Regions from separate parts of the Gordonia sihwensis genome, predicted to be linked through region 1. Evidence: riboswitches for the same ligand, from Rfam matches in the RefSeq annotation. Region 1 holds a riboswitch; the other holds the start of a gene.
The links. Region 1 has a riboswitch for thiamine pyrophosphate ahead of thiC (phosphomethylpyrimidine synthase ThiC). Riboswitches for the same ligand answer to the same signal wherever they lie in the genome.

Region 2: another riboswitch for thiamine pyrophosphate. It lies ahead of P5P27_RS00695 (FAD-dependent oxidoreductase); the one in region 1 lies ahead of thiC (phosphomethylpyrimidine synthase ThiC).

Annotation. Positions count from the first base shown of each region.
Region 1 covers NZ_CP121248.1:3,603,803-3,609,564, reverse strand. Annotated here, with positions in the region: gene thiD (bifunctional hydroxymethylpyrimidine kinase/phosphomethylpyrimidine kinase) at 1-354, opposite strand, end outside; gene thiC (phosphomethylpyrimidine synthase ThiC) at 402-2,093, opposite strand; TPP riboswitch at 2,085-2,198, opposite strand; gene P5P27_RS17180 (GNAT family N-acetyltransferase) at 2,325-2,675, shown strand; gene P5P27_RS17175 (exodeoxyribonuclease III) at 2,704-3,486, opposite strand; gene P5P27_RS17170 (barstar family protein) at 3,491-3,976, opposite strand; gene P5P27_RS17165 (guanyl-specific ribonuclease) at 3,973-4,485, opposite strand; gene P5P27_RS17160 (GNAT family N-acetyltransferase, cg3035/Rv0428c family) at 4,516-5,232, opposite strand; gene P5P27_RS17155 (peptide deformylase) at 5,243-5,762, opposite strand, start outside.
Region 2 covers NZ_CP121248.1:141,308-147,069, reverse strand. Annotated here, with positions in the region: gene P5P27_RS00715 (ATP-grasp domain-containing protein) at 1-818, opposite strand, end outside; gene P5P27_RS00710 (EamA/RhaT family transporter) at 901-1,848, shown strand; gene thiG (thiazole synthase) at 1,856-2,653, opposite strand; gene thiS (sulfur carrier protein ThiS) at 2,646-2,843, opposite strand; gene P5P27_RS00695 (FAD-dependent oxidoreductase) at 2,834-3,991, opposite strand; TPP riboswitch at 3,984-4,097, opposite strand; gene thiE (thiamine phosphate synthase) at 4,141-4,818, shown strand; gene P5P27_RS00685 (hypothetical protein) at 5,078-5,440, shown strand; gene P5P27_RS00680 (NUDIX hydrolase) at 5,478-5,762, opposite strand, start outside.

The DNA.
Region 1 (5,762 bases):
GGACGCCAGCAGGGGATCGCCGTGCATCGACGCGCAGACGGGATCGACCACCAGCGGCACTCCCGTGTCACCGCCGATGCCGAGCTGCGTCGCGGCTTCGGCGATCGCCGTGATGATCGGATCGGAGGCCAGCATCCCCGTCTTGACCGCACAGACGCCGATGTCGGGAACCACCGAGTGCATCTGCGCCGCGACCACCGCCGGATCGATCTCCTGGATTCCGGTGACCCCGGTGGAGTTCTGCACGGTCACCGCGGTGACCGCGACGCAGGCGTGCAGGCCGAGCATCGCGAAGGTGCGCATATCGGCCTGAATGCCCGCGCCGCCGCCGGAATCGGAGCCGGCCACGGTCATCACCCGGACCGGGGTGACGCCGGGGCCGGCCTGCGGAAGCCGCAGGGTCACGGCGCGGCGGCCTCGGAGATCGGCAGGTACACCTGGTTTCCCGCCGCCGCGAACTCGGCCGATTTGGCCGCCATGTCCTGTGCCAGCCGCGCGTCGATGTCCTCCTGCGTGACGAGCCCGTTCTCCTGTGCATAGGTGCGGACGTCGGCCGAGATCCGCATGGAGCAGAACTTGGGGCCGCACATGGAGCAGAAGTGCGCGGTCTTCGCCGGCTCGGCGGGCATCGTCTCATCGTGGTACTCGCGTGCCGTGTCGGGATCGAGCGCGAGGTTGAACTGATCGGTCCAGCGGAACTCGAAGCGCGCCTTGCTGAGGGCGTCGTCGCGTTCCTGGGCGCGCGGATGCCCCTTGGCGAGGTCGGCCGAGTGTGCCGCGATCTTGTAGGTGATGACGCCGACCTTCACGTCGTCCCGGTTCGGCAGCCCCAGGTGCTCCTTCGGCGTCACGTAGCAGAGCATCGCCGTGCCGGCCTGCGCGATCATCGCGGCGCCGATCGCGGAGGTGATGTGGTCGTAGGCCGGCGCGATGTCGGTGGCGAGCGGGCCGAGCGTGTAGAACGGGGCCTCCTCACACAGCTCTTCCTCGAGCCGGACGTTCTCGGCGATCTTGTGCATCGGGACGTGCCCGGGGCCCTCGATCATCACCTGTACGCCGTGGCTCTTGGCGATCTTCGTCAGCTCGCCCAGGGTCCGCAGTTCGGCGAACTGCGCCTCGTCGTTCGCATCGGCGATGGACCCGGGGCGCAGGCCGTCGCCGAGCGAGAAGGTGATGTCGTACCGCGCGAAGATCTCGCACAGCTCGTCGAAGTGCGTGTACAGGAACGACTCGGTGTGGTGGGCCAGACACCATGCGGCCATGATGGAGCCGCCGCGCGAGACGATGCCGGTCACCCGCTTGGCGGTCAGCGGGACGTAACGCAGGAGCACGCCGGCGTGCACGGTCATGTAGTCGACGCCCTGTTCGGCCTGTTCGATGACGGTGTCGCGGTAGATCTCCCAGGTCAGGCGCGTGGGATCGCCGTTCACCTTCTCGAGCGCCTGGTAGATCGGCACGGTTCCGACCGGGACGGGGGAGTTGCGCAGGATCCATTCGCGAGTGAGGTGGATGTCCTTGCCGGTCGAGAGATCCATGATGGTGTCGGCGCCCCACCGGGTGGCCCAGACCATCTTCTCCACCTCTTCGGCGATGGACGAGGTGACGGCAGAGTTGCCGATGTTCGCGTTCACCTTCACCGCGAAGGCCTTGCCGATGATCATCGGCTCCGACTCGGGGTGGCGGTGATTGACCGGAATCACCGCGCGTCCGGCGGCCACTTCGCTGCGGACCAGCTCGGCGTCGACGCCCTCGCGCGCGGCGATGTATCTCATCTCCGGCGTCACGATCCCGGCGCGTGCCCAGGCCAGCTGGGTGGCCGCGTCGTGTCCGCCCACGGGCACCGGTGCCGGCCGTTCCCAGGAGTCGCGCGTCTTCGCCAGCCCCTTCTCGAGGTCGATGGTCGCCGACGAGTCGGTGTACGGACCGGAGGTGTCGTAGAGGTCGAGGTGCTCGCCGTTCGTCAGATGCACTCGACGCTGGGGAACGGCCATGCCGTCGATGTCGAGGTAGACCTTGCTGCTGCCCTCGATGGGGCCACAGGTCACCTCGGCGGTGGCGTCGTCACGTGTGGTTCCAGGCATGGATGTGCCCATGATGATCCTCCCTACGCCGGCATTATCCGGACAGGTTCAGGCGGTCGACGACCGCCTGTCGCCATCTCAGCCCCCGGTTCCGTGGGAGCCCCCGCGTGTGAAGTTGTGCGGTGCCCACCATACTCACGTCGTCCGGTCGCGTCGCATCGTGATGCAGATGTGACAGATGTGACTTGCGTCTCCCCGTCGAACGAACGTAATCTTGTGACGCTGGTCACAGGAGGTCAACGAATGCATCGCAAAGTCCGTCACTCGCATCCGCCGCAGTCGGCGCGCTCGCTGCTGCATCAGATCTCCGAGGTCTCCCACAACCCGGAGCGGGAGCGCTTCGAGTTGCGGGTGGGCGGCGACCTGGTCGGCGTGCTCGGCTATCGCATCGACGACGGTCCCGACGGCGAGGTGGTGACGATCCTCCACACGGTCCTCTACGACGAGTACAGCGGCCACGGGCTGGCCACTCGGCTCACCGGCGGCGCCATGCAGTACATGCGCGACAACCAGCTCAAGGTGCGGCCGCTGTGCACCTTCACCAAGCACTTCCTCGACGCCCATCCCGGCATGGTGGCGATGGCCTCCGCCTGAGGCGGACCGACCGGCGCACCCGCCGGGATCAGCTCAGGTCGAACACGAGGGGGGCGTGATCGCTGGCGCCCTCCGCGGCGCGGGCGTCGCGGTCGATGAAGGCGTCGTGGATACGGTCGTCCAAGGCGGGGGAGCAGAGCGCGAAGTCGATGCGCATGCCCTCGTTGCGGGCGAAGCGCCCGGCCTGGCAGTCCCAGAAGGTGTAGGTCCCCGGACCGGGGGTGAAGGGGGCCGCGCTGTCGACGAATCCGCCTTCGACGAAGCGGCGGAAGGCGGCGCGCTCCTCGTCGGAGGTGTGCGTGCGGGACGCGAAGTACTCGGGGTCCCACACGTCCTCGTCGGTCGGCGCCACATTCCAGTCTCCGGCGAGAGCGACCTGGGCGGCGGGATCGTGCGACAGTTCCAGCGATGTGACATCGGCGAGGGCGCTGAGCCAGTCGAGTTTGTACTGGAAGTGATCGTGTCCCGGCTCGCGCCCGTTGGGGGCGTACAGGCTCCAGACGCGCACGCCTCCGCAGGTCGCCGAGATGGCTCGCGCCTCCCGTTCACCGGCGTAGAGCGGCTGCCCGTCGAATCCGATGTGGATGTCGTGCACCCCGATCCGGGACGCGATCGCGACGCCGTTGTATCCGCTCGACCCGTGGAACGCGACGTCGTAGCCGTGGGCCAGAAAACTCATCACCGGGAACTGATCGTCGGTGCACTTGGTCTCCTGCATCGCGAGCACATCGATCGCATGCCGATTCATCCATGCCACGACCTGCTCGGATCGGGCGCGGATCGAGTTCACGTTCCACGTCGCCAGGCGCATGGCGTCAATCCTGCCGCAACCGCATCAGGGGCGCACCGGCACCCTCCCACCGGCCTGCGACGGCGGCCGCGTCGTCGGCGGACGTGAGCAGGACGAGTCCGAAGCGGCGGCCCGATCGGCGCAGCCGCTCCCGCCAGTGCGCGGGGGAGGTGGCGAACCACTCGAAGTCGCCTTCCGGAGCGTCGGCCAGGAGTCGGCCGGCATCGGAGACGACGGTCAGCAATGCCGTCGCCCGCGCGCCGGTGGGGGTCCGCAGACCGGTGGGGAGGTCGCCCATGCAGTCGTCGAACGCGTCTTTGTTGTGCCCGAAGTGGCCGGGGAAGTCCCATGCGGCGGCGAAGCGGTCGTACAGTCCGTCCAGCGTGCGCATCCGGTCGCCCGGCAACCGCCGGACCGCTGCGCCGGTGCGGTACGTGGTGACGTCGCCGACCGCGAGCGCTGTCGCCGGGCCCTCGCCGGCGAGGAATTCGGTCAGGGAAGCGGTGGTCACGCCGACGGCCCCCGGATCTGGACGAAGGTCCGATAGTGGTCGAGGGTGTACCAGGCGGACCCGTCGCTGCCGGTCACGATGCGTTCGGCGTCACGTCCGCGTCCCGGCTTCTTGGGGTTGACGTCCCATTCCTTGTAGACGATGCGCCGCCCGTCTGCGGACTTGACCGGCAGCTTGCGCTCGTTGTTCCGGAAGGTGTCGCCGCCGTGGGTGCCCGGGGCGTTCGCCGCCTCCGGCCACCGGCCCGAATCGATCTCGTTCAGCGTCTTGGTGACCCGGGTGGGAGCGTCGCCGCCCCTCGCCTCGACCGTCGCCGGGCCGGGCGCCGCCGTGGACGTGCCGAGGAGCGGGCCGGCGACCGTGGACGTCGGTGCGGACGACGCGTCGTCGGGGCTGTCGCGGCCGTCGATCCACCACGTGAACGCCGCGATGGCGAGCAGCGCGATGACGGCGAGCGCCGAAGCGATGATTCGTCGCCTGGTCAGGTCGGGGTCGGTGGAGTTCGGCATCGCCGTCCACCGTAATTCATCGCGCCGCCGCTACAGAGCCAGCAGGCGACACGTGTGGTGCAGTTCGAAGTCCAGTGCCCGCCACGCCGCGCGGGCCGAGTCGTCGGACGCCGCCACCGTCACCGCGACCACCCCGTCGGCGATCGGCGCCCAGTCGCCGGGCGGGGTGGGGGCCGTCGGCTCGGGGCCGACCAGCACCTCGTAATCGGCCGAACTCGCGATCGCCGCACCCAGCGAGGCGACGCGCATCAGCCGGTCGGCGACGATCACGCGGCGCGGCAGCCCCCGGCCGTCGAGCCAGCGCAGCGCCGCGGGCAGACCGGCCGCGGTGGAGCCGAAGTCGACCGGTGCCGCGGCTCTCGACCGCAGAGAGTCGCCGGCGCCGTTGACGAGCCACCCGTCGGTCTCGGTTCGCTCGGCGGCCGGTGCGGCGCGCATCAGCGCTCGCTCCACGCCGCGGATCTCGGAGTTGCGCACCACCCGTCGCGAGAGCAGTCGCACCGACGTGATCGCATCGGTGCGGATGCGGTGGCGGACGCCGTCGCGCTCGACGACGATCGCCTCGCCGGTCCGCTCCCGGAGCAGCCCGGTGATGTCCGACAGGCTGGGGGAGCGATCGGTCGGGGGATTGGGTGAGGCCCGCCAATCGGCGGGCGCGTCGGCGCCGAGCCGGTACCGGACCACCACTCGATCGCCGACCGCGGGCTGCGGTCCGCGAGAGACGGGCGACGGGTCCGGCGACGGCACGGCGGGCGGGTCAGTCGTCGTGGCCGAACGGATCGGTGACGGTGCCCGGCAGCCAGGTGAGGCCGGGCACGCCCCAGCCGTTGCGCTTGATCGCCTTCTTGGCCGCCCGCGCGTTGCGCCCGATCAGCACGTCGACGTACAGGAATCCGTCGAGGTGTCCGGTCTCGTGCTGCAGCATCCGGGCGAAGAATCCGGTGCCCTCGATCTCGACGCGGTCGCCGTTGCGATCGGTGCCGACCACCTTGGCCCAGTCGGCCCGCCCCGTCGGAAAGCCCTCACCGGGCACCGAGAGACAGCCTTCGTCGTTGTCGTCGGGATCGGGCATCGTCTCGGGGATCTCGGAGGTCTCCAGGATCGGATTGATCACCTCGCCGCGCCGGCGCACGCCGGCATCGGGGCAGTCGTAGACGAACATCCGGAGCGGCCGGCCCACTTGATTCGCCGCGAGTCCGACGCCGTTGGCGGCGTCCATGGTCTCGTACATGTCGTCGAGCAGAGCGACGATCTCGGCCGAGGGCTTCGAGTCGGCG
Region 2 (5,762 bases), 790 kb from region 1:
GGATTGCATTCGATCGTGTACAGCCCCTTCTCGGGGTGGTCGATGAAGTCGAGTCCCATGTGGCCGGTGAAGTTCACCGACTTCGCGAAGCGCTGCACCCAGTCGAGGATCGGCTGGTGATCGACCTGCGTGAAGGTCAGGCACGAGCTGCCGTCGATGGCGTAGTCGACGGGATAGGTGGCGTGGGCGAAGACCTCGCCGTCACGGCACACCGAGTAGGTGCAGTACCGGTCGCCCTCCATCCACTCCTGGGCGATCCACGGGTTGGTCTCGTCGTAGGTGAGGAAGTCGAGGGATTCGCCCGGCTGCGCCTTGTAGACCTTCTGCGAGCCGCGGGAGTACGTCTGCTTGATGGCGAAGGGCGTGTCGAAGTCGAGCCCGACCGTGTCCTGCGCCGAGGCCAGCTTCTTGAACTTGAGCGTGGGAAAGCCCCGCTCCACCAGCGCCTCCTGGAAGGAGAACTTGTTGTGGAGCATGTCCTCCACCTCGAATGGCGACAGGAACAGCTCGCATGTCGGCGGGAACAGACCGGCCATCATCGAGAGGATGTCGGTCTCCTCGTGGATGGGGATCACCATGTCGATGCCCTCGGACTTGACCAGTTCGGCGATCTCGCGGCAGTACTCCTGCGGCTTGAACTTGGGCGGACTGACCCGATGGAACGACGAGACGGCGTTCGAGAAGCGGCTCACCGTGATCGGGAGGCTGTCGCACGTCGACACCGTGTGCCCGGCAGCGGCGAACTGTCGCGCCAGGTTGAGCGTCAGAAACGACCTGCCGAAGGTGATGAGGACATGTTTGCGCGTACCGGAGACCACAGATACAGAGTAGACAAGTGAACAAGCCTCACGTGTAGCGTGTTCTTACCGAGTACTCATTCACGACTCAGGGGATTCTTCGTTGTACGTAATCGGGATCATTGCGGCGTCGATGGCCGCGGTGGCCTACGGAGTCTCGACCGTGCTCCGAGCACTCGGCGCCCGCCGGGTCGCGGTGGAGCAGCGGGAAGAGGGCAAGGCCGGGGTCGGCGGCGACAACTCGCCGTCGGTCGAGTCGACCTTCTCCACGCTCGTCGATCCCGCGTTCATCCTCGGGACTGTCATGGTCATCGTCGGCTTCGCGGGCGGCGCCGTCGCCGCGCGTTTCCTGCCGCTGTTCCTGGCTCAGTCGATCGTGTCCGCCAACCTCGTCGTCACGGCACTGCTCGGAACACTCCTGCTCAATATCGTTCTGCACACCCGTGACTGGGTCGCGATCTGGCTCGTGGTGCTCTCCCTGTTCCTGCTCGGCGTGTCGTCGTCCCCGGGCGTCAAGGACAGCGCGTCGATGACCTTCCACTGGGGTCTGATGATCGCGACCATCCTGCTGTGCACCGTCTCCCTGGTCGGCGTGTACCGGGGCGGTAAGTTCGCCGCGCCGATCGGCGGTGCCGGCGCGGGGCTGCTGTTCGGCGTGATCGCGTGTTCGGTCCGGGTGCTCGACGGCCTGGAGAAGTTCGACATCCTGACCATCCTGGGTGACCCCGCGGCGTGGTCGATCGCGATCGCCGGAGCGATCGGTTTCTACGTGCAGACGGTGACGCTGCAGGTCGGTGCCGTCAGCGGCGTGACCGCGATGCTGGTGGTCGGTGAGACCGCGGGCCCCAGCATCATCGGCGTGGCCTTCCTGGGCGACAGCGCACACCCCGGTCTCGGCTGGCTCGCGGTGGTCGGCTTCATCGGCGCCGTGGTCGGCGCGGTCCTCGTCGCCTGGTACGGCACCGGCGACCCCGACCACTTCGGGGAGGCCCCGCCGGAGAAGGGCGGATGGCGCCGCGGCCGCGAGCAGGTCGACGACGCGGACCGCTGACGCGTCCTCAGCAGATCGCGGAACGGCTCGGCGAGGATGCCTGCGCCCAGAACCGCTTCGGGATCCGGCCGGCGTGCGCGGCCAGGTATCCGGCGACGACGGCGTGGCGCATGGCCGCGGCCATCGCCGCCGGGTCGTCCGCGCGCGTGACCGCCGAGGCCAGCAGGACGGCGTCGCAGCCGAGTTCCATGGCCAGTGCCGCGTCGCTCGCCGTCCCGATGCCGGCGTCGAGCACCACCGGCACCTCGGCCCGCGCGACGATCATCTCGATGTTGTGTGGATTGGAGATGCCGAGCCCGGTCCCGATCGGCGAGCCCAGCGGCATCACCGCGGCCACCCCCGCGTCTTGCAGACGCAGAGCGAGGACCGGGTCGTCGTTGGTGTACGCGAGAACCTGAAAGCCGTCGGCGACCAGCGCCGATGCGGCGTCCACCAACTCGAGCGGATCGGGCAGCAACGTGCGGTCGTCGGCCACCACTTCCAGCTTGACCAGATCCGTCTCGCACGCCTCACGGGCGAGCTGCGCGGTCAGTACCGCCTCGGCCGTGGTGTGACAGCCCGCCGTGTTCGGCAGGACCGCGATTCCGAGGCGACGCAGCAGGTCGAGCACACCGGTCCCGGACTCCGGACTGATGCGGCGCATCGCCACCGTCGTCAGCTCGGTTCCGGAGGCGATCAATGCACGTTCGAGCACAGCGAGATTCGGCGCGCCGCCGGTCCCCGTGATGAGCCGCGAACCGAACTCGCGGCCGGCCACGGACAGCGGCGGCACCTCCCCGACCGGTCCCTGTGCTGTGTCAGCCACCCTGCACCGCCGTCAGGATGTCGATCTCGGCGTACGCACCGAGCGGTCGGTCCCACTCGGCTTTGGAACGCACCACCCCGTCCACGGCCACCGCGACTCCGCAGTCGGGCAGGTCGAGGTGGGCCAGCAGCCCGGTGACGGTCGGCGCGTCATCGAAGGTGACGGTGTCGCCGTTGACGGTCAGTTCCATGTCGGCTCCCTGTTGTCGGTGTTGTCAGTTGCGATCGGATCCACCCGCGAGTCCGGTCCGCGCCGATCCGGCGGTCGGAGGAGGGCGGCCACGCGCGCCGCGGTCCACGGGGCGAGCGCGATGCCGTTGCGGCCGTGCCCGGCGGCGACGAGAATCCGCTCGTCCACCCGCCGCACCACGGGCACACCGTCCGGCGACGACGGGCGGATCCCCGCGCCCGCCTCGGCGAGTTCGTAGGTGCGCAGTCCCGGCATCAGCTCGGCGGCGTCGGCGAGCAGATCGCCCACCCCGCCCGCCAGCGGCATCCGATCACCGTCGTCGTAGGCCTCGTACTGGGTGGCGCCCACGACCACCCCGTCATCCCTCGGCACCAGGTACAGGGCGCGCCCATGCCAGCGGGCCCGGATCACATGCGTCGGCGGCGGCACCGACCAACGTGTGCGGCGCAGTCGGAGGATCTCGCCCTTCTCACCGCGGAGTTCCACGCTCGGCAGCAGCCTGCGGGAACCGAGGCCGGCCGCGACCAGCACCTGATCCCCGGGGATCGTCGACAGATCGGTCACCCGCCCGCGCTCCCAGATCACTCCGCGGCTCTTGAGCGCGCGTTGCAGCGCGGCGATCAGCCGCCGGTTGTCGAGCGACCCCTCACCGACCGCGTGAAACCCTCCGGCCACGCCGCGCACCAGCGCGGGTTCGGCTGCACGCAGCTCGGCCGGTGTCATCGCGGGCAGCCGGTCGGCGTCGCCGGGCGACGTGGACAGCCCGAACCGCACCTGTGTCCGCAGGTGCTCCAGGTCGGCCGGCGCGGCACCGATCAGCAAGCTGTCGGCGGCCGTCCGCACGGTCGGATCCCCGAGTCGTTCGAGCAGGGCGGGCCATCGCGCCACCGAGTCCCGCGAGATCGCCAGCAGCCGGTCCTCGCCGGGATGTCCTTCTGCGAAGCAGCCGAGCATGCCGCCCGCGACGTGCGCGGCCCGCTCCTGCGGTCCGGCGTCGAAGACGCGCACCCGCCATCCGCGGTCGGCGGCGGACAGGGCGCACGTGAGGCCGACGACGCCGCCCCCGATCACCGACAGCTCACCGACTCGCTCAGTGCGAGGGTCCATCGGAGAGGCGATCTGTTCGCCGGATGCGGTTTCACCAGACATGACGTCAGCCTTCCTTCGCCGGCATGACCCGGATCAGGTGTGACGGTCAGCGCCGGCGCAGCGCACTCTCAGCCCGGCGGACCTCCGGACTCCCGTGTCGATAACGCCTCACAGTCTACCGCCCGGCATCGGCGACTACGGTGTCGGTCATGGATGCCCGCACTCGTCTCGCCACCTCCCGCCTGTACCTGTGCACCGACGCGCGGCGCGAGCGCGGCGACCTGATCGACTTCGTCCGGAGCGCTCTCGCGGGCGGCGTCGACATCGTCCAGCTGCGCGACAAGAATTCGCCCGGGGAACGCGAGTTCGGCGAGCTCACCGCCGTGCAGGAGCTGGAACTGCTGCGGCGGCTGCGCGAACTGACGCACGCCGCGGGTGCGCTGCTGGCGGTCAACGACCGGGCCGACGTCGCGGTCGCGTCCGGCGCCGACGTCCTCCACGTCGGCCAGGACGATCTGCCGCCCGCCACCGCCCGGCGCATCGTCGGCCCCGACGTGGTGATCGGCCGCTCCACGCACACCGTGGAGCAGGCGCTCACCGCCGATGCCGATCCCGACGTGGACTACTTCTGTACCGGCCCGTGCTGGACGACGCCGACCAAACCGGGCCGGGCGGCCACTGGACTGGAGTTCGTCAGCGCGGTCGCCGCGGCGCGGCCCAGCAAGGCGTGGTTCGCGATCGGCGGCATCGACCTGCCCCGCGTTCGAGAGGTCACCGACGCGGGCGGCGAGCGCATCGTGGTGGTCCGGGCGATCACCGGTGCCGACGATCCCGCGACCGCCGCGCGCGACCTCCGGACGGCTTGCCTTTCCGGCACGGCGGAGTAAGCTGCTTGCCATCATGACGTGGAAGCTTCTTGTAGCCCGCCGCAGCGGGGTCTGATTCGACCGACCCCCCGCTGCGGGGTTGTCGTCTCTCCACATTCTCTGAGCTCGTCGGTCATCGAATCTTCGACCGAAATGAAGGCTCCCGATGCGTTCCATTCAGATCCTGCCGACATCCTGTACCCGTAACGGATACGACCGTCCGCAGCAGTCCCGCTCCTCTCGGCGACTGCCGAACTGGTTCCCACGGGAGGCGGCCGACATGACCACTTCGAGTTTCGACCAGACCTACGCACCCGCCGGCGACATCGCGTTGGAGGCGATCACGATCGAGCCGGGTCGCGGCGACACCGTCACCTGCCGCGCACGGATCAATCTCGGCCGACGATGCCACGACGTCAGCGCCACCGCGGTCGGCGCCATCGGCGCGATGACCGAGGTGCTGTACGCACTGGGCGCGGGCGTCGAGATCGTCTCGCTGTACCAGCATCAGGAGGACGGCGAGACCGTCACCTACCTGCTCTGCGAACGCGATCTGCACCGGAGTTGGTCGTACGGCCGGGGCCGCACCGGCGACGAGGCCACCATCAACGCGCTGATCGCGGGAGCCAATCAGCTGGCGTGAGCTCGCTCAGGTGGGCCCGAGCTCGGGCGGGCCGGACTCAGGTGAGCCGGGCCAGCAGCCCCGGCCACGCCTTCGCCAGACCGGGATGCAGCGGCAGCTCGGCCACCGACTCGGCGGGCACCCAGCGCAGTTCGGCGGACTCCCCGTTGCCGACCGTCGCGACCGGCGAATCAGCCTTGGCGATGACCGTCGTGTAACTCCACTCCGGCGCCGAGTGCGTGACGATCGACTCGATCACCGCGACGTCCGACTCAGCTATCCCGGCTTCCTCGTGCGCTTCACGCACCGCGGCCTGTTCCACGCTCTCGTGCGAGTCGCGGGC